3 regions of the Sporosarcina sp. P18a genome follow, and region 1 is predicted to be linked to each of the others. Evidence: riboswitches for the same ligand, from Rfam matches in the RefSeq annotation. Region 1 holds a riboswitch; each other region holds the start of a gene.
What was found. A riboswitch is a leader RNA that binds a small molecule or an ion and turns the genes downstream of it on or off. The one in region 1 is predicted to bind thiamine pyrophosphate.
Positions count from the first base shown of each region.

Region 2: it holds a riboswitch for thiamine pyrophosphate, as region 1 does, so the genes downstream of both, tenA (thiaminase II) here and CSV75_RS12175 (thiamine phosphate synthase) in region 1, are expected to answer to the same signal.
Region 3: it holds a riboswitch for thiamine pyrophosphate, as region 1 does, so the genes downstream of both, thiC (phosphomethylpyrimidine synthase ThiC) here and CSV75_RS12175 (thiamine phosphate synthase) in region 1, are expected to answer to the same signal.

Region 1 is NZ_PDYQ01000004.1:114,571-122,471, forward strand. It holds partial or broken gene CSV75_RS12150 (ABC transporter permease) at 1-868, shown strand, start outside; gene CSV75_RS12155 (ABC transporter ATP-binding protein) at 872-1,570, shown strand; gene CSV75_RS12160 (ThiF family adenylyltransferase) at 1,698-2,714, opposite strand; gene CSV75_RS12165 (thiazole synthase) at 2,711-3,484, opposite strand; gene thiS (sulfur carrier protein ThiS) at 3,481-3,678, opposite strand; gene CSV75_RS12175 (thiamine phosphate synthase) at 3,671-4,270, opposite strand; TPP riboswitch at 4,341-4,449, opposite strand; gene CSV75_RS12180 (Crp/Fnr family transcriptional regulator) at 4,507-5,196, opposite strand; gene CSV75_RS12185 (heavy metal translocating P-type ATPase) at 5,174-7,075, opposite strand; gene CSV75_RS12190 (heavy-metal-associated domain-containing protein) at 7,091-7,312, opposite strand; gene CSV75_RS12195 (phosphoribosylaminoimidazolesuccinocarboxamide synthase) at 7,478-7,901, shown strand, end outside.
Region 2 is NZ_PDYQ01000003.1:94,091-101,991, reverse strand. It holds gene CSV75_RS10110 (urease accessory protein UreF) at 1-644, shown strand, start outside; gene ureG (urease accessory protein UreG) at 682-1,302, shown strand; gene CSV75_RS10100 (urease accessory protein UreD) at 1,295-2,119, shown strand; gene CSV75_RS10095 (YheE family protein) at 2,741-3,178, shown strand; TPP riboswitch at 3,344-3,445, shown strand; gene tenA (thiaminase II) at 3,536-4,231, shown strand; gene CSV75_RS10085 (DUF3889 domain-containing protein) at 4,300-4,662, shown strand; gene CSV75_RS10080 (nitric oxide synthase oxygenase) at 4,706-5,803, opposite strand; gene hpaB (4-hydroxyphenylacetate 3-monooxygenase, oxygenase component) at 5,886-7,325, opposite strand; gene CSV75_RS10070 (hypothetical protein) at 7,481-7,901, shown strand, end outside.
Region 3 is NZ_PDYQ01000001.1:597,793-605,693, reverse strand. It holds gene CSV75_RS03045 (NAD(P)/FAD-dependent oxidoreductase) at 1-678, opposite strand, end outside; gene CSV75_RS03040 (cupin domain-containing protein) at 943-1,473, opposite strand; gene CSV75_RS03035 (response regulator transcription factor) at 1,698-2,192, shown strand; gene CSV75_RS03030 (calcium/sodium antiporter) at 2,324-3,277, opposite strand; TPP riboswitch at 3,654-3,771, shown strand; gene thiC (phosphomethylpyrimidine synthase ThiC) at 3,891-5,663, shown strand; gene CSV75_RS03020 (aldo/keto reductase) at 6,069-6,923, opposite strand; gene CSV75_RS03015 (autorepressor SdpR family transcription factor) at 7,340-7,597, opposite strand; gene CSV75_RS03010 (GMC family oxidoreductase) at 7,802-7,901, opposite strand, start outside.

The DNA of each region.
Region 1 (7,901 bases):
GCACTTGATAAGAAAATAGCCGATGAACTGGATGCGAAAGAAACGGCTGTTGTTAGCCAAATGGGCGCCATCGCAAACAATGGTGACACCAAGCAAAATGTCATGCTCTTCGGTATAGATAGAGAAGAGTTCATCAAGCCTGAAGTTAGTGAAGGGGACCCGACATTTTACGTTCAAAACGGTGTCGTGGCATCGGATGTGCTGAAAGATGAAGGCTTTAAAATAGGGGATACGCTCGAGTTATCTTCATCTGACACGAAACTGACGATTGTCGGCTTCACGGAAAAAGCTCGTTTTAATGCATCGCCTATTCTCTATATGAAGTTAAATGATATGCAGAAAATTAAATATGGTGACGCCTATACAATGAATAAAGACTTGGTTAATGCAATTGTCATCAAAGACAAAGACTGGGATACACTTTCATTGCCAGACAATACGGAAATCATTGAAACGGAAACATTTATCGAGAGTCTGCCGGGTTATACGGAGCAGAATTTAACGTTAACGTATATGATTTACTTCCTGTTTGTCATTTCAGCGGCAATCGTTGCCATTTTCTTATACGTATTGACTGTACAGAAAATCAGCATGTTCGGTCTGATGAAAGCGCAGGGAATTTCCAGCGCCTATTTGGCAAGATCCGTTATCGCACAGACATTCATTCTCGCGTTGATCGGGGTAGTCCTAGCAATTTGGACTGACGTTGCTTGCGGGAAGCTTCCTGCCAAATGCAGTTCCTATCATGTTTGATATACCTACCATGATAATTTATGGGTTGGTCTTAATAGTAGTGGCAATTCTCGGAGCAGTCATTTCAGTTTGGACGATTATCCGAATTGACCCGCTCGAAGCGATAGGAGGGTAAACGATGGTACTGGAACTACGAAATGCGAAAAAGACGTTCGGTGAAGGCAATACGCTCGTTGAAGCGATGAAGGAAACCAATTTCTTAGTTGAACGTGGAGAATTGGTCGCGGTTATCGGTCCGTCAGGTTCAGGTAAAAGTACGTTCCTGACGGTGGCTGGCGCTCTGCAAACACCAAGCGAAGGCGAAGTCATCATTAACGGTAAAGAATTATCGCAGCTAAATGAAAAGCAACGTTCAAAAATCCGTTTGCAGGAAATCGGGTTTATATTGCAAGCTTCCAACCTTGTGCCGTTCCTAACTGTTGATCAGCAGCTTGAATTGCTAAATAAAGTGAAGAAAGACAATATGACCAAAGATGAGCAACGTAAGTTATATGAAGATTTAGGTATTACCAAGTTGCATAAGAATTATCCATCTGATTTATCGGGCGGTGAGCGACAACGTGTGGCGATTGCGAAAGCATTGTTCAGCAAGCCAGCGATTCTTTTGGCGGATGAGCCTACCGCTTCACTCGATTCGGATCGGGCATTTGAGGTGATGGAGTTGTTGCGTAATGAAACGAAGTCGAATCAAACGGCGACCATCGTTGTAACACATGATATACGGTTGATTCAATACGTGGATAAGGTGTACAAGATGACGGATGGTGTGTTGAAGTTGGAGAGTTCGGCTGAGATGGCATTGGATTCGACGGAATGAGCGAGGGTTGAATAAATAATGAAATAAACGCTTCGGAAAGCTGTTTTACGGCTTTCTGAAGCGTTTTTTATTGGAGGATTTATTGGTTATGCTCATAAAATTGCGCTAAGCGCTCTAAGCACAAGCATCATCCCAATAAACCGGCGACAATCTTCCGGGCTACCATGATATCCTTCGTTCCATGAACCAACATCCGCCCATCACGGAATAACACGAGTCGATGAGCGTTGTATTCACAGGAAACCAAATATGGGTTTTGTTTTAAATTAGAAACAATACCGCGAATGGATTCGGCAAATGGTAGTAGTTCCACTTGTCGGTGCTTCGGCCAGGTCAGTTGCACGGTGTCGCGCCCGCACAGTACGGCAGTCCGAATGACTTCATTGGCAGATAGGTAAGGATAGGTTGGAGTGTCTGAGCAACTCGGACAACTAGATTTCTTCATACTGTGCACGTCCATTGCAGCACGTTCGCCTGTCCATAGATCGACGGATTCCAGGCGCGGTTCCATCTGCGCACCCGTTATACACTTCAGCAATTCGGCGGTTTGACGGGCAGCCGTTGTAACGACGATTGGTGAGATGACGCCGACTGTATCGCATGTCAATGATTGTGGCGGTAACGCTTCGAGGAGACAATGCAGACAGGGGGACCCTTCTTTTACGCCAATAGGAAACGTCAGCCCGTAGCTACCGACGCAAGCACCCATGAAGAAAGGGATGCCGAGTTGTAACGCTGCGTCATTTGCTAGTAATCGTGTTTCGATATTATCTGTGCCGTCGAGAATGAATTGATGTCCCTCGAATAGGTCGAGAACATTTTCAGTTGTCACATCCGCTACTATTCCACGGATTTTCACATCGCTATTGATCGCGCGCAATCGGCTTTCCGCAGCGATCGCTTTCGGCAATTGATCGATGACATCTTGCTCTGTATATAATTGCTGTCTATGAAGATTGGTCCACTCCAAAATATCACGATCAACAATCGTTAGTTCGCCGACCCCTGCACGGACAAGCATTTCCGCTCCGGAAGAACCGAGTGCACCCGCTCCTAAGACGAAAACTTTTGCCTCGCGGATACGGTGTTGTCCAACTGGTCCGATAGGTGCAAATAGCTCTTGCCGAGAATATTTTCCGGTCAATTCGTCACAAGCCCTTCAGTTGGACTGCTTGCTACGCCGTAATCGCGGACTGGCATACGTCCTGCCTTATAACCGAGACGTCCTGCTTCAATCGCGAGTTTCATTGCTTCTGCCATCATGACAGGATTTGCTGCTTCCGATACTGCCGTATTGAGCAATACACCGTCTGCTCCGAGTTCCATCGCGAATGCCGCGTCTTTTGGAGAGCCGACGCCGGCGTCAATGATGACGGGGACATTAGATTGCTCAATGATCAATGACAGATTCAGCGGGTTCAGAATGCCTCTGCCTGAACCGATTGGCGAAGCGCCCGGCATGATGGCATGAACGCCTAATTCGCATAGTCTTCTTGCGAGCACTACATCGTCTGACGTATAAGGCAATACAATAAAGCCTTCCTCTAGCAGCATTTCAGTAGCGCGTAATGTCTCTACAGGATCTGGAAGCAATGAACGGCTGCATCCGATAATTTCCACTTTCACCATGTCACAAAGTCCTGATGCCTTTGCAAGACGTGCGATATGTACGGCTTCTTCTGCTGTACTTGCACCTGCAGTATTTGGAAGTAATGTATAGCGAGTTAAATCCAATTGCTCTAGAAAATTGGGCTGCGACGCTTCGAAAATATCCATGCGTCGTACTGCGAACGTGAGGATTTCTGCTTCTGATACTGCAACTGCCTGCTTTTGTATTTCAAATGAAGGATATTTCCCTGTGCCTAGTAATAACCGTGAAGAGAATTCTTTATCTGCAATTTTTAACATCTTCATCCGCCTCCTACAAAATGTATGATTTCAATTTGGTCTCGATCCATAATCGGTGCGTCATAGTGATCTTTTTGCAAAATCTCTTTATTTTTCTCCACAATCAAAATCCGATTACCCAGTCCCAAATGCTCAAGTAACTGTTGGATTGTTCCTACTTCCGGAACGACCGAATAGGTTTTTCCGTTCAAATCAATCATTTTCTTCATTAGATGCGCCTCCTATTCTATAACTTTGTAAGACTTTTAGTGAACGCATAGGGGATAATACAGCCACGCCTGCTACGCCGTTTCGTTGTAAATCAGGCAAGTGTTGCGGCTGAATTCCGCCGATTGCATACACGGGAATCGAACTACACGTTGCAATAGAAAACAATTCTTCCGTGCCGCGCGCTGGTAGGCCAGGCTTTGATTTCGTCTCGAAAACATGCCCGTACAAGAGCCAATCCGCGCCTTCCGTCGTAGCTTCCTTTGCTTCTTCCATTGAATGAATCGAGCAACCAAATTGTAGCTCGGGAAATTTCCGATGTGCATCCCGTAAAGACATGCCATAGCCAGTCAGCTGCACTTTCGTAAGGTTCAGCTCGATCGCTATGTTAGGTCTGGCATGTACAATGAGCTTGTCGAGTGGGAATCCACTATTCGCAAGACGCGTAATCAAGTCTGTCAGTTGTTCGTCTGTCTTGGACTTTTCACGCAAAATAATAGCATCTAGAAACGGCGCTGTCTGCTGCAAGTGTAGAGTCAGTTCATCAACCGAAAGACAGTCATCGGTCACGCCAAGTAACTTCATTCATTCCCCTCCAATAGAAAAAACCACTTCCCGAATCGGAAAGTGGTGGATGTGTCGACAGAAATATATACGGAACGACTCGCCACTTCCCTCCGCAGATACTAATCTGTTCAGGTAATAAGGGTTTCAGAGCCACACTCTTTTCTCAGTCCTTGTGAAGGATTCCCCTAATGGTCAAAATATTTGGTTTTCAGAACTAGCGTATCATGTACGTAGTGGAATGAAAAGAGTTTCTTTCATAATAGTAATAAAGCATCCAAATCGAGAATATCCACCGTTTTCATGCTGGACTGGCGAATCCAGCCCGACTCCTCGAATGCGCTAAGTTTTCGACTAATCGTTTCAGGTGTCGTCCCGAGGTGGGAGGCGAGATCTTTGCGACTCATCGGTAATTCGACTGTCAATTGTTGTTGTTCTTCTGATAAGTCGGCTAGATACAGTGCGATGCGCGTTTCTGCTGCTTCCATACCGATCCGCGCTGCCCGTTGTTCTGTTCGGGCGAGGCGAGAGGAGAACTCCTCTAACATCTTTAATGAGATCGCAGGATGTTTTTGTAGAAGTTGTTGCATTTGATCCCGTTGAATAATACATAATTCCACGGGTTCAAGTGTTTCTGCGTAGGCGTCATGAGGTTTGGCATTGAATAATGACAACTCACCTGTGAAATCTCCCGGTTCTAAAATTCGTACGAGTTGCTCTTTGCCGTTTTCTGAAAGGCGATATACTTTGATTCGTCCTTTATGCAAAATATATAAACCTTCGGAGCAGTCGCCTTCATTGTAAATAATTTTTCCACGTGGATGCGAAGTGTTTCGCGCGAGTCCTACTACGTGTTTCATCTGTTCAGTTTCCAAATGATTGAACAGCGGTACGAGCGATACACACATATTTTGATTCGTCGTATTATTGTGGGGCTGTTGACTCATTCACTTTCACCTCGCTTATAGTTCGATTGGCTGGTTTGTCACTAGTATAGCGTATTAATCGAATGGCGTTCAATATAACCAAAAGTACACTTACTTCATGAATGAGCATGCCGGATGCTAGGAACACTTTGCCTAACAGTACACCGGCCAACAGGAGGAAGACTGTGCCTACCGCAAAGAATGTGTTTTGTTTCATGTTATGGACAGTTGCTTTCGATAATGCATAGGCATGGGCGAATTGATCAAGCCGGTCCGCCATCAAGACGATATCAGCTGTTTCCATGGAAATGTCTGTTCCGCCTTTGCCCATGGCAAGTCCAATGTCCGCCGTGGCGATCGCAGGCGCATCGTTGATCCCGTCACCTGCCATGGCTACACGATGTCCTTGCTTTTTCAACTTTTGAACGGCGGCTACTTTGTCTTCAGGTAAAAGCTCCGCGTGGACACTGTCAAGACCGAGTTGTTCACCGACGAGTCGGGCAGTGTGGACATTGTCGCCAGTTAGCATAATCATTTGTTTGATCCCGCTTCTTCGTAATTTGACCAAAGCAGCCTGTGCTTCCGGACGGATCTGATCCGCTATGGAAATAATACCTGCGATGTTTCCGTGAATGCTGACGAACACAGCCGTATTACCTGCCTTTTCCCGCTTGGATGCATAAGCTTCCACGTCACTAGAAATAGGTATACCTTGCGATGCCATCAGTTTTCGGTTGCCGGCTACGAGTTGCTTGCCGTCTACTTTAGCAAGCATGCCGTTGCCTTTCATAACGTTTGCGTCACGCGCTTGATGTGTCAAGTCAATCAAGCGCTTCTTTGCTTCGCGGACGATCGTTTGACCGAGATGGTGTTCGGACAATAGTTCAACTTCTGCAGTTAGGCGCAGTAGCTCTTCTTTTTCGATACCCCAACTATGGATATCAGTTACCTCTGGACGTCCTTTGGTCAATGTGCCTGTTTTGTCAAAGACGACCGTGTCGATTTTCGCCAACTGTTCCATCACGTCGCCACCTTTAATTAGCACACCATGTCGAGCTCCGTTACCGATTCCCGCTACGATAGAGACGGGAGCGGAAATGACAAGAGCGCCAGGGCAAGCGATGACGAGGAAGGTTAATGTCATTTCGATGTTGCGTGTGAACAGATAGACGATCATCGATAAGACGACAATGGAAGGTGTATAGATGTTGGCGAATCGTTCAAGGAATTTTTGCGTTTTTGATTTGGCTTCCTGTGCTTCTTCGACTAGTTCGATAATACGAGCAAATGCTGTATCGTCACCAACGCGTTCTGCCATTATTTCGATATATCCGTTGTCTACTAATGTACCACTGAACACTTGGTCGTCTAGCGATTTGGCTGCCGGTACAGATTCTCCCGTGATGGCTGCTTCATTTATAGAAGCATTCCCTGTAACAATCGGTCCGTCAACTGGAACTTGTTCTCCCGAGCGAACGATTACCCGGTCACCGACTACTACCTCGTCAACAGCGATTGTCATTATTTTACCATCTCGAAGGATACTTGCTTCCAGTGGAGCCAGATCAATAAGTGCCTGGAGGGACGAGCGAGTTTTCTCCATTGTACGAATTTCAAGCAATGCTCCGAATACAAATAAGAAGGTAACTGCGGCGGATTCTACATACTCACCAATAAATAGCGCACCGATTACCGCGATGGTCACGAGAAGTTCAATACTAAAAGCTTTCATGCGGATAGCTTTCCAAGCTTTGATTGCAATCGGAGTACCTGCGATTAAAGTGGCAGCGATTAATGTAATCTGACGCGCATCATGAAAGCTTGCGAAATGCAAGATGATTGCTACCCCAAGCAAAATGGCAGATATAGAGGTGATGCGTACGGTTTGCTTTGCGTTCATTTGAATGCCTCCTCTCTATGAGACTTTTTTATTGAGAACTGGATAGCCGAGTTTACTAATCAATTCCTGTAATTCATCGGCTTCTACGATAGATTCATCGAACTCGACTCGAACTTTACTTGAATGGAATAATACTTTTACTTGCTGTACGCCTTTGGCTCGGGAAAGTGCCCCTTCGATTTTCTTAACACATGACGGGCAACTGAATGGTTCCATTAAAAATACGACTTTTTTCATTGATCTCATCCTCTTCTTGTGTATTTGTTAACTAAAGTATAAGAGTATTTTGTGAAAATGACCTTGACGTCCATCAACTTTTGTCAAACAATACTTTTTCTTCTCGTCAAAGTGCTTTATACTGAATAAGCAGTATACATTTATGAATAGAGGAGAATCGTACGGATGAAATTAACCTATTCTGGTAAAACGAAAGACGTCTACCGCTTGGAAGATGGCCACGTGCTATTGAAATTCAAGGATGATGTAACAGGGGAAGATGGTGTATTTGATCCAGGTGCCAACACAGTAGGCCTGACGATTGATGGTGCCGGGAAGTCTGGACTTCGCATGACGAAATACTTTTTCGAGAAATTGGAGGAGCAAAACGTACCGACGCATTACATCGATGCCGATCTGGATGAAGTGACGATGACGGTGAAGCCTGCTACGGTCTTTGGTAAAGGATTAGAAGTGATTTGTCGATACCGTGCGGTCGGAAGTTTCTTGCGCAGATTCGGTGCATATGCAGAAGAAGGACAAGTATTGGATGCATTCGTGGAAGTGACGCTAAAAGATGATGAACGTCAAGATCCACCCATTTCAGAAG
Region 2 (7,901 bases), on a different contig from region 1:
GTTTTCCCATCGGCTCTTTTAGTCAATCATTCGGATTAGAAACCTATATTCAAAAAAACAAGGTTACCGATGCTAACACATTTTCTGAATGGTTACATGTCTATGTGCATGAACAGCTTGCTTATGCAGACGGCTTAGCTGTAAGACTCACTTATGATGCACTGGATATCGATGACCTGGATAAGGTTTGGGAATTGGACCGCATATTGACTGTACAGAATCTTGCTCGCGAATCACGTGATGGTACACAGCGTATGGGTGATAGGATGTTAAACATTGCAGAAGCCATTTACAAAATACCTGTGTTAACTACTTACGCCCAAAAAATTCGTGATAAACAAGCTTTTGGCCATCCAGCCATTGTTTTTACGATGATCGGACATCATCTTCAAGTAGAAAAGAATACAACGGTTTTATATTACTTATACTCGACGGTTGTTAGTCTTGTGCAAAATGCTGTACGGGCAATCCCGCTTGGACAAACTGCTGGACAGAAAATCATTTACACTTTTCAACAACAACTTCAGCAAACGACAGACAAAATAATGGAATTAGACGAAGAAGAGTTTGGCGTTGTATCGCCAGGCCTCGAGCTTTCACAAATGCAACATGAACGTGTCGGGATACGTATTTTTAGTTCGTAATGAATGTAATGAAATTGATAATAAGGATGTGCTTAGAATGGGACCAATTAAAATAGGTGTCGGCGGACCAGTTGGTGCGGGAAAAACCATGCTCGTTGAAAAAATTACACGCGCATTAGATGGCGAAGTGAGTATGGCGGTTATTACCAATGATATATATACGAAAGAAGATGCCAAATTCTTAGTTGCGAACGGTATTCTTCCGGAAGACCGTATTGTCGGTGTGGAAACAGGAGGCTGTCCACATACGGCAATTCGTGAAGATGCTTCGATGAATTTCGCTGCGATTAATGAATTGAAAGAAAAACATTCCGACCTCGAGTTGATTTTTGTAGAGAGTGGCGGTGATAACCTAGCGGCTACGTTCAGTCCAGAACTCGTAGACTTTTCTATATATATAATTGACGTAGCGCAAGGTGAAAAAATCCCGCGCAAAGGTGGACAAGGAATGATTAAATCTGATTTGTTTATTATTAACAAAACAGATTTAGCGCCATATGTCGGGGCGAGTCTTGAAGTAATGGAGTCCGACACAAAAGTATTTAGAGGAAATAAACCTTTCTTTTTCACCAATTTAAAAGATGATCAAGGACTAGATGAAGTGGTTGAATGGATCAGAAAACACGCTTTGTTAAAAGGACTAGGACAAGATGTCTGAATGGACAGGTGTTCTTGACCTCGTCATGGAAAATCGACAAGGACGCTCCGTGGCGAAAAGTGTTTACTTTCAAGGTGCATTTAAAGTGATGCGTCCTGTCTATTTTAATAAGAATAGTTATCCATGCTATTATTTATTGAATCCTGGCGGTGGCTATTTAGATGGGGATCGGTATCAAATGAAAGTCACCCTTGGTGAACGAGCGATGCTGACGTTGACGACCCAGTCAGCGACGAAAGTATATAGAACACCGACCGAGCAAGTATATCAAGAGACAGTCATTCGTATGAAAAAAGATAGTTATCTAGAGTACTTACCGGATGCGCTTATTGCATACAAAGATGCCAGTTGCTATCAGAAAAATAGTATATACATGGAAAAAGGAGCAACTTTGCTGTATGCCGAAATATTGACTCCGGGCTGGTCGCCGGAAGGAGAAAAATTCAGCTATGACATGCTCCGTTTGAAAACCGAGATTTATATGGGAGGTCAACTTGTTGTCTTTGACCATATAAAACTTCATCCAGCGTCACAAAATATGAATGAGTTAGGCTTTATGGAAGGATACACACATTTGGGTTCCTTAATTGTCGTTGGAGAAAAAACGAATGATGCTCTATTGGATCGATTATATGAAACTCTTCAACAAGAGGCTGGAGAATTTGCATTCGGATTGTCTAAGCTTGCCGTTCCTGGCTTCACTATACGCATCTTGGCAAACTATACACAAGTCATAGAGCGAATTATTTCAGTCTGCCACCACGTAATTAGCGAAGAATGGAATCAAACGAAACCAAGTTTTTTAAGGAAGTACTAGAAATGGCCCGACAATTCAATGAGTTGTTGGGCATTTTCTGTCCGTTATGCTAGTACTGCAGAAATTAATATGTACGGAAAGTAATAAAGAGAGCTAAGTTATTCCGAATATATTATGTAGTTTGTTCAAACAACTATGTCACTGTTCAAATGATTGAAACACAAAAAATGGGGTATTATTATACATACGTGGTGTGTCCTTCATAGGATTAACCATGTCCGTCAAGTCAATAGAATGTATAGCAGTCTTTGCGTGTATTGGTTCAACACTCACGGTAATTATTAAAGGCTGCAATAAAGTTGTGACACATGTGTGAAGTTGATCTTCTGCCTGGTAGTGAGTGAAGATGTAATAGAGTGTACGGGGAGTAAGTTCGCTACGATTTACGGTGTTTGGACCGTATATTCGAATGATATAAAGCATAGTAGAATATTAATGGATTTGACAACAACCTATTGCTAAGTTATATTAGAGTTTAAATTTTTTTAAAGGATTTATACGTGAGCAGGAATGATGGGTAATTAAACTTCAGGCTAGAAGGCTTGAATTAGTAGTTATGGATAACGTAAGATGAGCCATTTTATAAAAAGAGGCTTTATACTATTTTTGGAGGTGTTCCCTGTGGTAGATGACTTTGAAGCAGAAAAAGTTTTTGAAGACAGGCAGTACGAGCGAATTCAGTTTAAGCTCATCTTAGAAGGTCGTAATTATAAAGGTGACTATCATGACGGTAAAATTCAATGGCTTAATCCACATCCCAAACATGATGTTGGCGAAGAGGAAGTAATTGCTATAGAGGATAAAGTTTTGGAACTTTTATCCGAGCAAGGGATTCGAAATGAAGCGGATAATATTGAGATCGAACAATCGAATAGCGGAAGTCAAACTCGACCACTTCAGTCATTTAAATTGAAGATTCAAGGCGAAGAATTTAAAGGTACATTCATTAATGGGAAAATTGAATGGTATCATCCTAAACCACGACGTAAACTAGAAGAAGAGCGCGTAAAAAAAATAGAAGAAGATGTTGAGAAAAAGCTAAAAGAACATCTAGAATAACAAACTGACACTGCGTGAAGTTTGTGGAATAAACGTATTCGATTGAGTAAGACCAATTTAAGGTCTGCTGCCAATTGCTGTGTTGTATGTAGGCTACGTGTAATCTCAATTCGTTTGACCTTTCTGATAAAGTAAGTCTACAATAGAATATACAAATGAAATAGTTGTTACCGCTAGGGGTGCTCTGTGGAGCTGAGAGAAGCATATGCTTTAACCCTTTAACTTGATCCGGTTCATACCGGCGTAAGGAAGTGGTGCAGATGTTACTTAGCTTATTTCTGTGCTCTGTGATGTCTCTCCGCCACTTCTAGTCAAGAAGTGGCTTTTTCATTTATTACGAAAAAGGGGAGAGTATACATGAAGTTTACAGAACGTTTATTAGAGAAGACATTACCGATTTGGAGACAGAATCATAGTCACCCGTTTGTACAGGAGATTGGAAATGGTCTGTTGGATCAGGAGAAGTTTCGTTTTTATATGGTGCAAGACTATTTGTATTTAATTGACTACGCGAAAGTGTTTGCTGTGGGCACGATGAAGGCTACGGATGTAGAGACGATGGGTAAATTTGCTGCATTGCTTAACGGTACACTACACACTGAAATGGAACTTCACCGTCAATATGCAGCACGCTTTGGCATTACCGAGGAAGAGCTCGAGAATGCTCAGCCGTCTCCAATTGTTCTAGCGTACACGCACTATATGCTACATGTAAGTCAAAACGGCTCTCTAGCGGAAGTTGTCGCTGCATTATTGCCGTGTGCGTGGAGCTACTGGGAGATTGGCAAAGAGCTTTCGGAATTGCCTGGTGCGCTGGAACATCCATTGTATGGTGACTGGATTCGCATGTATTCATCGGAAGACTTTGGCGAGTTGGCTACTTGGTGCTTAGAATTAATGGATGAAACTGCAGGAGGCAAGCCTGAATCAGAATTAGTGAGGTTAGAGGAGATCTTCCTTAATACGACTCGATATGAGTATATGTTCTGGGACATGGCCTACACGAAGCAAATGTGGCCCGGTATGCATGAAGGACAGATGATTACAAATTAATATAAAAAAAACGTGCGACTATTTAAGTTGAATGTTATTAATTAGAATTGAATGGATATAAACAGCGCATGCTATTCCAAAAGGAGGTGCGTGCTATCTTTGCGAAAATAATCTTTGCGCTTGGGATGATAATGACAAGCGCGACGGGCACTAGCGAGGCGCCGGTTGCCACTCTTAGTAAGGTAGAAGTACCGGCATACGCTAAGTGGTCGAGGCTTGCGATCAAGCAAACGATGCTCAAATATCCTCGTGCAGAAATCAAGGATTATTTGCATATCGCAACCGACTCAAAGAACGTGACGAGTGTGGAAAAGTTTCAGCTTTGGTTAAAAGAGGAAGAACGAGAATTCGGTGTGATAGTGACTGTCACATATTCAGCTGAAACGGGTCAATTTATTCGCATTAACTTTCAAGAAATACCTGTTCAATAAGCCAATGCCCCTAGACCATATAACATGGTGCAGGGGCGTTGGTTTATTCGGGATCTTTTTGATAAAAGAAATTGGGAGTTATAATGTCATTGGCAAACCGTTTGTGATAGACATGGGTAGCGGCGGGTGATAGTGGTGGAATGAGCCATACCCAGTTACCTGTCACTTTTCTTCCTGCACTTTGCTCTTTCTTTTCGAACGATTTGAATTGTTTAGCTGCGGTATGATGATCAACAAGTGTGACGCCTTCTTGCTGATAGGAATGTAGAACGGCTATATTCAACTCTACAAGTGCTTTGTCTATCCAAAGAGATCGATTGGATTTTGTGTTGAGCCCCATCAGTTTGGCGACAGACGGCAAAAGATTATAACGATCCGCATCTGCAAGATTACGCGCTCCAATTTCCGTACCCATATACCAGCCGTTAAATGGTGCCATGGGATATTCAATTCCACCGATATCAAGACGCATATTGGAAATGATCGGAACAGCATACCATTTTGTGTGCAACTCAGAAATTCCTTTGATTTCGGGATGACTGATAGGTACCTCTTTTACTGACGACTTTGGCAATTCAAAAAGCCGCGGAAATTTCCCATACTCTTGAATGACAAGCGGTAATACATCAAAAGGTGTTTTGGCTCCTTGCCAACCAAGGCTTTCACATAACTTAGTCATTTCAATGGATGTAGAGTCACCAATGATTGTGGGACCTTCCTTGTATCCAGCATAACGAACTAATTGATGATTCCAGATCCTTAGGGGGTCTTTATCTTGCGCTCGCGGAGCGAAGACTGTAATCGTTGAGCGAATATCTCCATCATTCGTTGCATAATCCACGTGATGCTTCAATTTTTCAAATGCTACTTCAGCAGTAGTGACTTGTCGTTCGTCAAATACCTCCAATGTTTCCCACAACAATCGGCCGATACAGTGATTACTGTTTCGCCAAGCCATTTTCGCGCCTTGTATCAGTTCGGATTCTGTATGGGTGTACGTTCCCGTTTGGATAATCTCTTCTTCAATTTCCTTCACGCGCTTGATTTGTTCTTCTTGAGAAAGTCCTAGTTCGTCATAACAACTGTGAATAAACCGGACTGCTTCTTGAAATAGCTTAATTCTATTTACAGATAGCACCATAATCATCAACTCCATATACAAAGTGTAGCATCTGGCAAATACGATGAGCTGACATAATTTCGGCAAATTACTGACTTTTCATTTAATCTGAGAGTAACCGGTGTATCATTTCTTGTCCTGCGTCTTTTGGATAGGATCGGTATAGATGACCTGATAAGCGAACTGGATCACCGAAGAAATACCGTTCATATTGCGTTTGTCTTGTGCCGAACGAACTCATCGTCAAATCCCAAGCCAATCGAAATAGTTGTACACGTTCTAACGCGGTTTTCGTAGCACCTTGTAGGTACTTTGTGAGATCAGGTTGAATAGCCGAATGGAAATCCTTATCGGTAGGTAGCGCAACCATTCCACTCGCTCCAATTAGCTGAATGATTTCACTAAAACGCGGATAGACTTTGGGGAAAATATTGCTAGCTATTTGAAGTGGTATCGCACTTGGACACATATAACCCCATTGATCGGGTAATGCATCGGCTTCGGATTTATCTCGCAAGGCTTTCATCGTTTCGAGCCCTATAATTATTTCAGACAATTTCTCTTGAATGTGGAGATATTCCGCTATATTAATCGTTTGGACGAGTTGCTCTGCCAAATTTAACATGAACTCCGTCTTGACGATCTGTCTCGTAATGACTTGATGGGTAGCAAATGGATGAAATGAACTCATTGAGAAAAATTCTGAAGCTACTTCCTTATTGTGATGAAAGAATACACGCTTCCATGGGACGAGAACATTATCGAAAACAACTATAGCATCCATCTCTTCAAACCGTGAACTCAGTGGGTAATTAAACGTAGAATTCCCACCTACAAATGATTCCCTGCAAAGAAAACGTAAACCTTCTGTACTGGAAGGAATGGAAAAGGCGAAAGCTTCATCAGGATCCCCAAGAAATGAAGGCGTGCTGAACACCAACACTTCATCCGTCACGCCGCCCTGTGTGGCTAGTAGCTTTGCTCCTTTAATGATGAGCCCTGCAGATGTCTTGCCTACAATCTTCGCAGAGATCGGTTCATCTGACGTATTAAAGGCATTCTGCGATCGGTTGACCTGCGGTGTAATAAAGGTATGAGTAAAAGATAGATCTTCTTCTCGTGCTCGTTCATAAAGCGCTTGAATATGTTCTGGAAAACAGTTTTCTTTGCCGAGCAAGTGAGGGGAAGAAGAGGCAAAGCTCATGATCACCGTATTGAGGTAATCTGGGCTTCTACCAAGTAAGCCACAGGAAAGTCTTGCCCATTCTTCTGTCATAACTCTTCGTTTCTGCAAATCCATTTTGGTTTTCGGTTGTAAGTAAGAAAGTCCAATTGGGTCGTTTGTGACTGGTGAGGCGTATGTCATGCGAGCCTTATGTGAAGGTGATAATTGTAAATCATACAGAGAAGCCTTTGTTTCAATAAGCCCTTTAAAGGCTGGATGTTTAGAAATAGGTCCTTTTAATTGCTGTCCATCTAGCCAAATCTCCGCGTCCTGCTCATTTATTCTACGCACAAACTCGTTGCCATTTATAGCACCCATACCATTCCTCCTGAATTTTCTAGTTGGTATAGTATATTATGAAACCTTCAAGGATGATCAAAATGTTCTCAGGCAGAACAATAGGTAATAGTTTTGATACAATACAGAAAGAGTACATAGGGAATGTATCCAGATCAGCGAAAGGCGTGTGTATATTGAATAAAGAAATGGTAATGAAGTATATTGTGGCGTGCACAAACCTATATGGGATTGTGCCTATTGAAAAAGTAATGGAGATTTACAATGATCAAAATGAAGAGAAGATTTCATTGGATGAAGTGGAAAGGTTTTTGCAAACTAAGCGAGTGAAAGAGAAACTAGAGGAGAGCTTCGTCTATATTGAATCAAACGAATTTGTAGCTGAAGCGACAATCGAAGAAGCCGAGAAGGACAACCTAAGACAAAACGCAGCTAGAAAGCCGTATTATATACCTGTAAGAGAAGAATTATTGTGTTTCATTGACGAGGAGTATGTACAAGAAACGCCCGAGCAATTACTAGTGAAAAATATGTTAAAAGAGGATTTCGGTGATCAATTGGATGTAGACGCAATAGTCTCGGAACTGGTATTTAATT
Region 3 (7,901 bases), on a different contig from region 1:
GACGATTTGTTTAATACCACCTTCATCTCCGATCAGTTCAGACGGAACATAAGGGGTTTTGATTTCCACACTGGATTTTTTCAAATTTTCCACGCTATGTTCGTGAGCGCGGAATTTATCGCGTCGATGGATGATGGTAACTTTTTTCGCAATCGGTTCGAGCATCAATGCCCAGTCGACCGCCGAGTCTCCCCCGCCACATACTGCCACTTCTTTATCCGTAAACCTATTTAAGTTGTCAATGAAATAATGAAGGTTTTTCCCTTCGAATTGCTCCGCGCCTTCAATCCCTAAGCGACGAGCTGCAAATGCTCCGTTCCCTGCCGTAATAATGATCGTCTTTGAAAAATGAATTTCTTGATTCGTTTGGAGTTTAAAAATCCCGTCTTCTTGACTTTCCACCGTTTGTACAGCTTGCTCCAAGCAGATTGTCGTTGGGAACATATTCACTTGTTCCTTTAAATTATCGATCAATTCTTGGGCACGGACTTTCGGCAATCCAGCAATATCGTAAATATACTTTTCCGGATAGAGTACTGACAACTGGCCACCTAACTGAGGTAAACTTTCTATAATCTTCACACTAGCTTCCCGCATTCCTCCATAGAATGCAGTAAACAACCCAGCAGGGCCACCTCCAATTATTGTGATGTCGTATACTTTCTCATCGATTTTCATTTTAAATTCCTCACTTTCCTTCGATTGATGTCGATGCACCTCTACCGTTAAGTAAAATATGAAACTATGTAATCAATTACGCCGAGGCGTAATTGCATCCAGATTAAGAACGCAAGTCATCTAGAGTTTGGATGACCTGCTAAACTGGATAATTAAAGCGCTATCATTTTGTCACTTTTAGAGATGAAAGTCTTCTATGGTAGACGCCTCTACATTCTGTGCAAAAATATTTTTTGATTGAAGATCAGTTGATCCATCGATAAATTAGCGGTCTGCCTGCGCAACAATCGCTTCTCTTTCTTTCGCACGCTCAATGCGAATCTTTTCAAGTTCGCTGCCTTCTGGATAAGTCGGTAGTTGTGGTTTTGCCGCACCTAGCATAACAAGCATCATCGCATCTTCTTTTCCATCGTTGCGGATACCACGCTGAATGCCAGGTGGTACGCTGACACAGTCGCGCTTATTCATTTTTATCTCATACTCTTTTCCTTCATACTCTAAAAGGACCGTCATTTCACCTTCCAAAATGAAGAACACTTCTTCTACGTCTGAGTGTAAGTGCAATGGACCAATTGAACCAGCTGGTAAAACCATCGTGCTTAATGTGAAGTTGTTTGCTTCAATTACATTTGAATCTTTGTTTGCTGTTGCACCACGTCCAATATAGCGCATTTGTGCACGGCGATATCTCGGATCTAATTCTTCTTGGAACTTTAAAACGTTCCAGTCCAACTTTCTATCTCCCAATCTCGCAATATATTTCTTTTCAAAATCCTCTACTGTTGTGAACTCCATGTTTTCTTCCTCCCTATTTTTAGACCTCTTGACGAAAACGCTTATTCAAAGAAGTCCCCTGTTTTATATAGAAAACAATGTTTCTATATGGTCATATCATACTTCTAAATAAATTCATTGTCAACACAAAATTTCAAATCTTCTAATAATTAACTTGGTGATTAATGAGATGCTATGAAAAGATCGAACATTATCCGAAGATTGTGTGACGGCATTTGTGGCTAGTGAATCCGTTTGAAACCGCAGTTATTCACTTGGATGGAGGATGTACATCTCGTGCTGCTCGATCCGACAAATCAGATATTGTGAAAGGACTCGACCAAGGTGCGGATGATTATATTACGAAACCATTTGACGAACGCGAACTCACAGCAAGAGTGCGTGTGGCATTACGGCGTACAGAGGGTGAAAATCAACCAAAGGCTATTCAGGAAGGCCCATTTACTCTTGACTTGGAGTCCTATTCCATCCTATATGACACGCATGAAGTTCGACTTACGTTAAAGGAATTCTATATCATAGAAGCGATGATGAACCGGCCAAATCGGACGTTCACACGGGAAGACTTGCTTCAAGTAGCTTGGGAATATGACACGTATACAGAAGTTCGGACAGTCGATTCTCATATTCGAAATCTACGGGATAAATTGTGGAAATCCAATTTTCCTATTGAAGAGATTTTGGTGACGGTTTGGGGGATCGGGTATAAGTGGAGATAACACGGACCCCTCTAATCACACCATGCCATAAAGTCAGAAAAGGCAACTTTCCACGAATGGAAAATTGCCTTTTCTTTATGAAATCAAGCGCTTCTTTCATATAAAGAAGCAGACCATCAGCAAATTATTACTCAATTACGCAAAATAACATACACAAGATACACGACGTATGCTACAGCTAACATCAGACCTTCACGCTTACCAATTTTGAAACCAGTTCTTGCAAACAGTAACAATACTAAGGTCAATACTAGCATAATGACAACGTCAATAAATACTTTATCGTTCACTGCGATCGGCGTAATGACAGAGGAAGCCCCGAGAACAAACAGGATGTTAAAAATATTGCTCCCGACGATGTTCCCCAAAGCGATTTCACTTTCTTTTTTCAAAGCCGCTGAAATCGACGTAACCAATTCAGGTAGAGAGGTACCGATGGCGATGATCGTAAGACCGACCAATGTTTCACTCATGCCAAGAGAATAAGCAATCTTCGTAGCATGATCGACGACCAAATCCCCTCCGAAAATAATCGCCGCCAGCCCGACTAGCGTAATGAAGATATTCTTCCCCCACTTCACATTCTCAGTAGCTTGTGTAAGCGTGGAATTTTGACGGCTTCGAAGCCCAAGTTCAATCACATAGTACATAAAGATCGAGAGGAATAGCAAGAAAATCATTCCATCACTGCGCGTGAGCACATTGCTACTGAAGCCTTGCAGTGCCATATCACTCATCAACACCAACATGACAATACCTGCCAGTAAAGTGAACGGAATTTCTTTCCGAATGGTTTCGCTCTGTACTTTCAATGGAAACAGGAATGCTGCTATTCCGACCACGATGGTGATGTTGAAAATATTACTTCCCACTACGTTCCCCACTGCGACGTCTGCATTTCCACCCATCGCTGCAATAATACTGACCGTCGCTTCTGGTGAGCTAGTTCCGAGCGCTACAATGGTTAGCCCGATCAAAATAGGGGGAATTTGCAGTAGCCTTGCAATATTTGAAGAGCCATCTACGAAATAATCGGCTCCTTTTATTAATAATATAAATCCAATTATTAATAAAATATAGGACATTTATTGATTACCTCCTCCAAGGGAATGAAATTTCTAGTCGATAAAATATTTTGTCCAATTACTGCACATATGATGCGACTTGTTACATTCACAATGACCCATAACACCATAGGAATTTGATTTTATATACCCATAGGTTTCATTGTTCTCAATCGCTAATATTTTATACGACGTCAGCTCCACTACAACGATCTTTCCTTCTTTGTTTATCACTTTTGATTATCTCACGTCATCACTGCTAATGCATCCTTCAAGTCATACAAAGATATTCATTTCTCATTAGAATCTACTTTTTTGAGTTATGGAAATCAAAAGTATACTAACTCTTTAAAAACAGCTAATTATATGGTAGACTATTCCTGTTCACACAATTTAATACTATAACTAGGGGTGTCCAACGTTATTGGACTGAGATGGAATGATAGTACACGCATTCCGGACTCTTTGGACCTGATCTGGCTCGTACCAGCGTAGGGAAGTTTTCATTTTATCAGCGACGCGTATTTTTGCGTTTTGAAGACCAGGTCCTATCTACGGAACTGGTCTTTTTTGTTGCCGATTCCCTTTACTTGAATCGAGTCATGGTCAAACCTCAAAAGGAGACGATGACAAAATGCAAGAGAAGAAAGAAGAAATCTATATCCATGAATGCTTTCCAGCAAGTCGAAAGGTTTACGTACAAGGAAGTCGTCCAGACATACTTGTACCGATGCGCGAAATTGAGCTATCACCCACTGTAACTGATCAAGGCGAAATACCGAATGAACCTTTTCGTGTCTACGATACAAGCGGTAAATATACGGAAACTGGTTATACAGTTGATATTAAAAAAGGACTGCCGAACATCAAGAAGAACTGGATAGTAGAACGAAATGACGTGGAAGAATATGAAGGCAGACAAGTAAAGCCGCGGGATAACGGGTATCGTTCAATGGAACAAATGCAAAATGATGCAGAATTTCCATTGTTGAAACGCAAACCATTACGAGCAAAAAGTGGCATGAATGTTACACAAATGCATTATGCACGCAAAGGAATCATTACACCTGAGATGGAGTTCATTGCTATTCGTGAAAATATAACGCCAGAACTTGTACGGGATGAAGTCGCAAGGGGCCGAGCCATTATCCCGTCGAATATTAACCACCCTGAAGCGGAACCGATGATTATCGGCAGTAAATTCCATGTGAAAATTAATGCGAATATTGGTAATTCTGCTGTCTCTTCATCCATTGCTGAAGAAGTGGAAAAGATGACCTGGGCTACACGTTGGGGTGCAGATAATATCATGGATTTATCAACGGGAAAGAATATCCATACAACACGCGAATGGATTATCCGCAACTCGCCTGTCCCAGTGGGAACGGTTCCGTTATATCAAGCGTTGGAAAAAGTAAACGGCAAAGTGGAGGATCTCTCATGGGAAGTATTCCGTGACACTTTGATTGAGCAGGCCGAGCAAGGTGTCAGTTACTTTACAATCCATGCAGGTGTTCTACTTCGTTATATTCCCATGACGATTAATCGTGTGACTGGCATTGTCTCACGAGGTGGTTCTATTATGGCCCAGTGGTGTATGTTGCATCATACAGAAAGTTTCCTCTACACACACTTTGAAGATATATGTGAAATCATGAAACAATACGATATTGCTTTTTCATTAGGAGACGGATTACGTCCAGGATCTATCGCGGATGCCAATGACGAGGCGCAATTCGCTGAACTTGCAACACTTGGAGAACTAACGAAAATTGCTTGGTCCCATGATGTGCAAGTCATGGTAGAAGGTCCTGGACATGTGCCTATGCATTTAATCAAGGAAAACATGGACAAGCAAATGGAGATTTGTCAAGAAGCCCCTTTCTATACACTCGGTCCTTTGACGACAGATATTGCTCCTGCCTATGACCATATCACTTCTGCTATTGGTGCGGCTATGATCGGTTGGTTCGGGACCGCGATGTTATGCTATGTAACGCCTAAAGAGCATCTCGGTCTCCCGAATAAAGAAGATGTGCGTGAAGGCGTCATCACGTATAAAATTGCAGCACATGCAGCTGATTTAGCAAAAGGTCATCCCGACGCATACAAACGTGACGATGCATTGTCAAAAGCCCGTTTCGAATTCCGTTGGAGAGATCAATTTAATTTAAGTCTGGATCCTGAACGCGCGATGGAATACCATGATGAAACATTGCCGGCTGAAGGGGCAAAGGTCGCCCACTTCTGTTCAATGTGCGGGCCGAAGTTTTGCAGTATGCGTATTTCGCACGACATTAGAAAATATGCGGATGAAAATAGTTTAGAAGAGAAGCTTGCAATGGAAAGTGGCATGAAAGAGAAAGCTGAAGAATTCAAAAAATCCGGTGCTGAAATCTATCTTTAATGAGGAGTGAATTGAGTGATGACAACTGAACAGTTAATTCATCAGATTACTGTAAAACGTCGAAATCTTCATCAATTAGAAGAACAGTTGGCACTCTTGCAAGCACAATGTATACACGAATATACCGAAACCTTCACCTATAGGAAATGCTTGAAATGCTTGAAAATAGAGAGTGTTCATTATTAATAGATGTTCTGCCATTCAAAAAGGGCCATTGTGTTCTTTGTGTTTCCTAGAAAAATTGTTGGTGCAATAAAAACAACAAAACCCACCTCGCCACTTTATAATGTGGATCGAGGTGGGTCATTTTTTTGATGGGGATTTATATTAATTTCATTAGAAATTCAAAGTCTGGTACGCTGATTATACGATTGAAGGTATCCGGATTATTAAACTTATTAATATTTAATCAAACTCTTCATATTCGTTCGGATGCTGTCCTTCTACTCTTCCCGCTTCACCTTTATCCAAGGAATCAATTTGTCTAATGTCTTCTTCGGTTAATTCAAAATCGAATACATCAAGGTTTGCTTTTTGATGATCATAAGAAGATGATTTCACGACGGTTAAGACTTCATTCTGTAAGTTCCAACGAATAATAATCTGCGCGGGTTCTTTATTGTATTTTTTAGCGATGGATACAATTGTTTCATTCTCTAACACGTCGTTTAATTTGCGCCCTAAAGGACTCCATGCCTCCGTTACAATACCGCGACTTTTATTGTATTCCACTAGTTCGTTGTTAGTAAAATACGGATGGCGTTCAATTTGATTGGTAGCCGGTGTTACACCTGTTTCTTCAATGATCCGCTCCAGATGCTCTGGTAAAAAATTAGATACACCTATCGTCTTAATCAGTCCAAATTTCTGCGCATCGACTAACGCTTGCCATGCTTCTACGTATCGATCTTGTTTTGGAAGCGGCCAATGAATCAAGTATTTATCAAAGTAATCGATTCCGATACGATACAATGACTCTTGAATCATAAGAATTGCTCGTTCGTAATCATGTGAAGCACCAGGAAGTTTGGAACTTATTATCAATTCTTCTCTAGGTACAGATGAACGCCGAATCGCTTCCCCTACCATTCCTTCATTATTATAATTCGTTGATGTGTCAATCAGTCTGTATCCCGCTTCGATTGCTGTTAGTGTACTGACGACACCTTGCGCACCTTTTACTTTTACGGTTCCAAAACCAATTGAAGGAAGGCTCGTTCGATCATTCAATCGCATCGTTTGTACATTTAATTGATCCATTTTTATCTTACTCCTTTTTAATAGTACACTCTTCTAGTGGTGGAAACATGATTTCATCGGACATGTATACCGCTCATCTTATCCTTGTAAATTCCCTTACTGAAAGTTAATTAAACATTCTTTTCTGTTTGAAAAAAAGCACTTGTGTCTGCAATAAATATGAATGGTTGAACATCCACATTCTTTACTGGCTCAAGTGCACTTTTTATTTTTCCTTAAACAATCGATATAGCATAAAACAGAATAACAAACAAAATTTAATTTTGTTTGTCCTTGTAGTATATAGAGAATGAAAGTAACATCACTCTAGTCTCAATACCTTACTCACGCTTCTCTATCTTCTATCTATAGCTCATAACTTTAGTACATAGCTATGTATTCATTAGTTCAAGGGAAAGTAATTTCTCACAACATATTTATTTATTCAATTTTATCATCCATACGAGCAAATCTTGCAGAACCGTTGTGTGGAGAGTGTAGTAAATATATTGACCTTTTTTCTCAGAACTGACAAGACCCGCATTACGCAAGATGTTTAAATGGTTTGAAATGCTCGGCTTACTCATCTCGAATTCTTCATGTATTTCACTGGCAGTTAAAGAACCTTTTTCACTGAGTAGCGTTAGTATTTGTCTTCTTGTTTCATCATTTAGGGCTTTAAAAACTTCATTCAAATTGAGTCTCTCCTTTCGCTTGAGATATTTAGTCGTTTGTCTAATTAGATATTTATCTAATTATATACTATTTGAAGTGATTAAAAAAGCACCTGTTTTGAAAACAACTATGAATGGTTTAACACTCATGTTTGTTTTCACACAGGCACTCCTTAATGAAATATATACATCACGTTTGACGGCCTCATGCGCTCTTTTAATTTGTCATGGTATTTCACCGTAGTTCATACGATCTTGTCTCACTAAGTGTTCAGCAATGTTTCCGCCAATGAAGAAAGCTGGCGCCGACGTATTGCCATCCGAA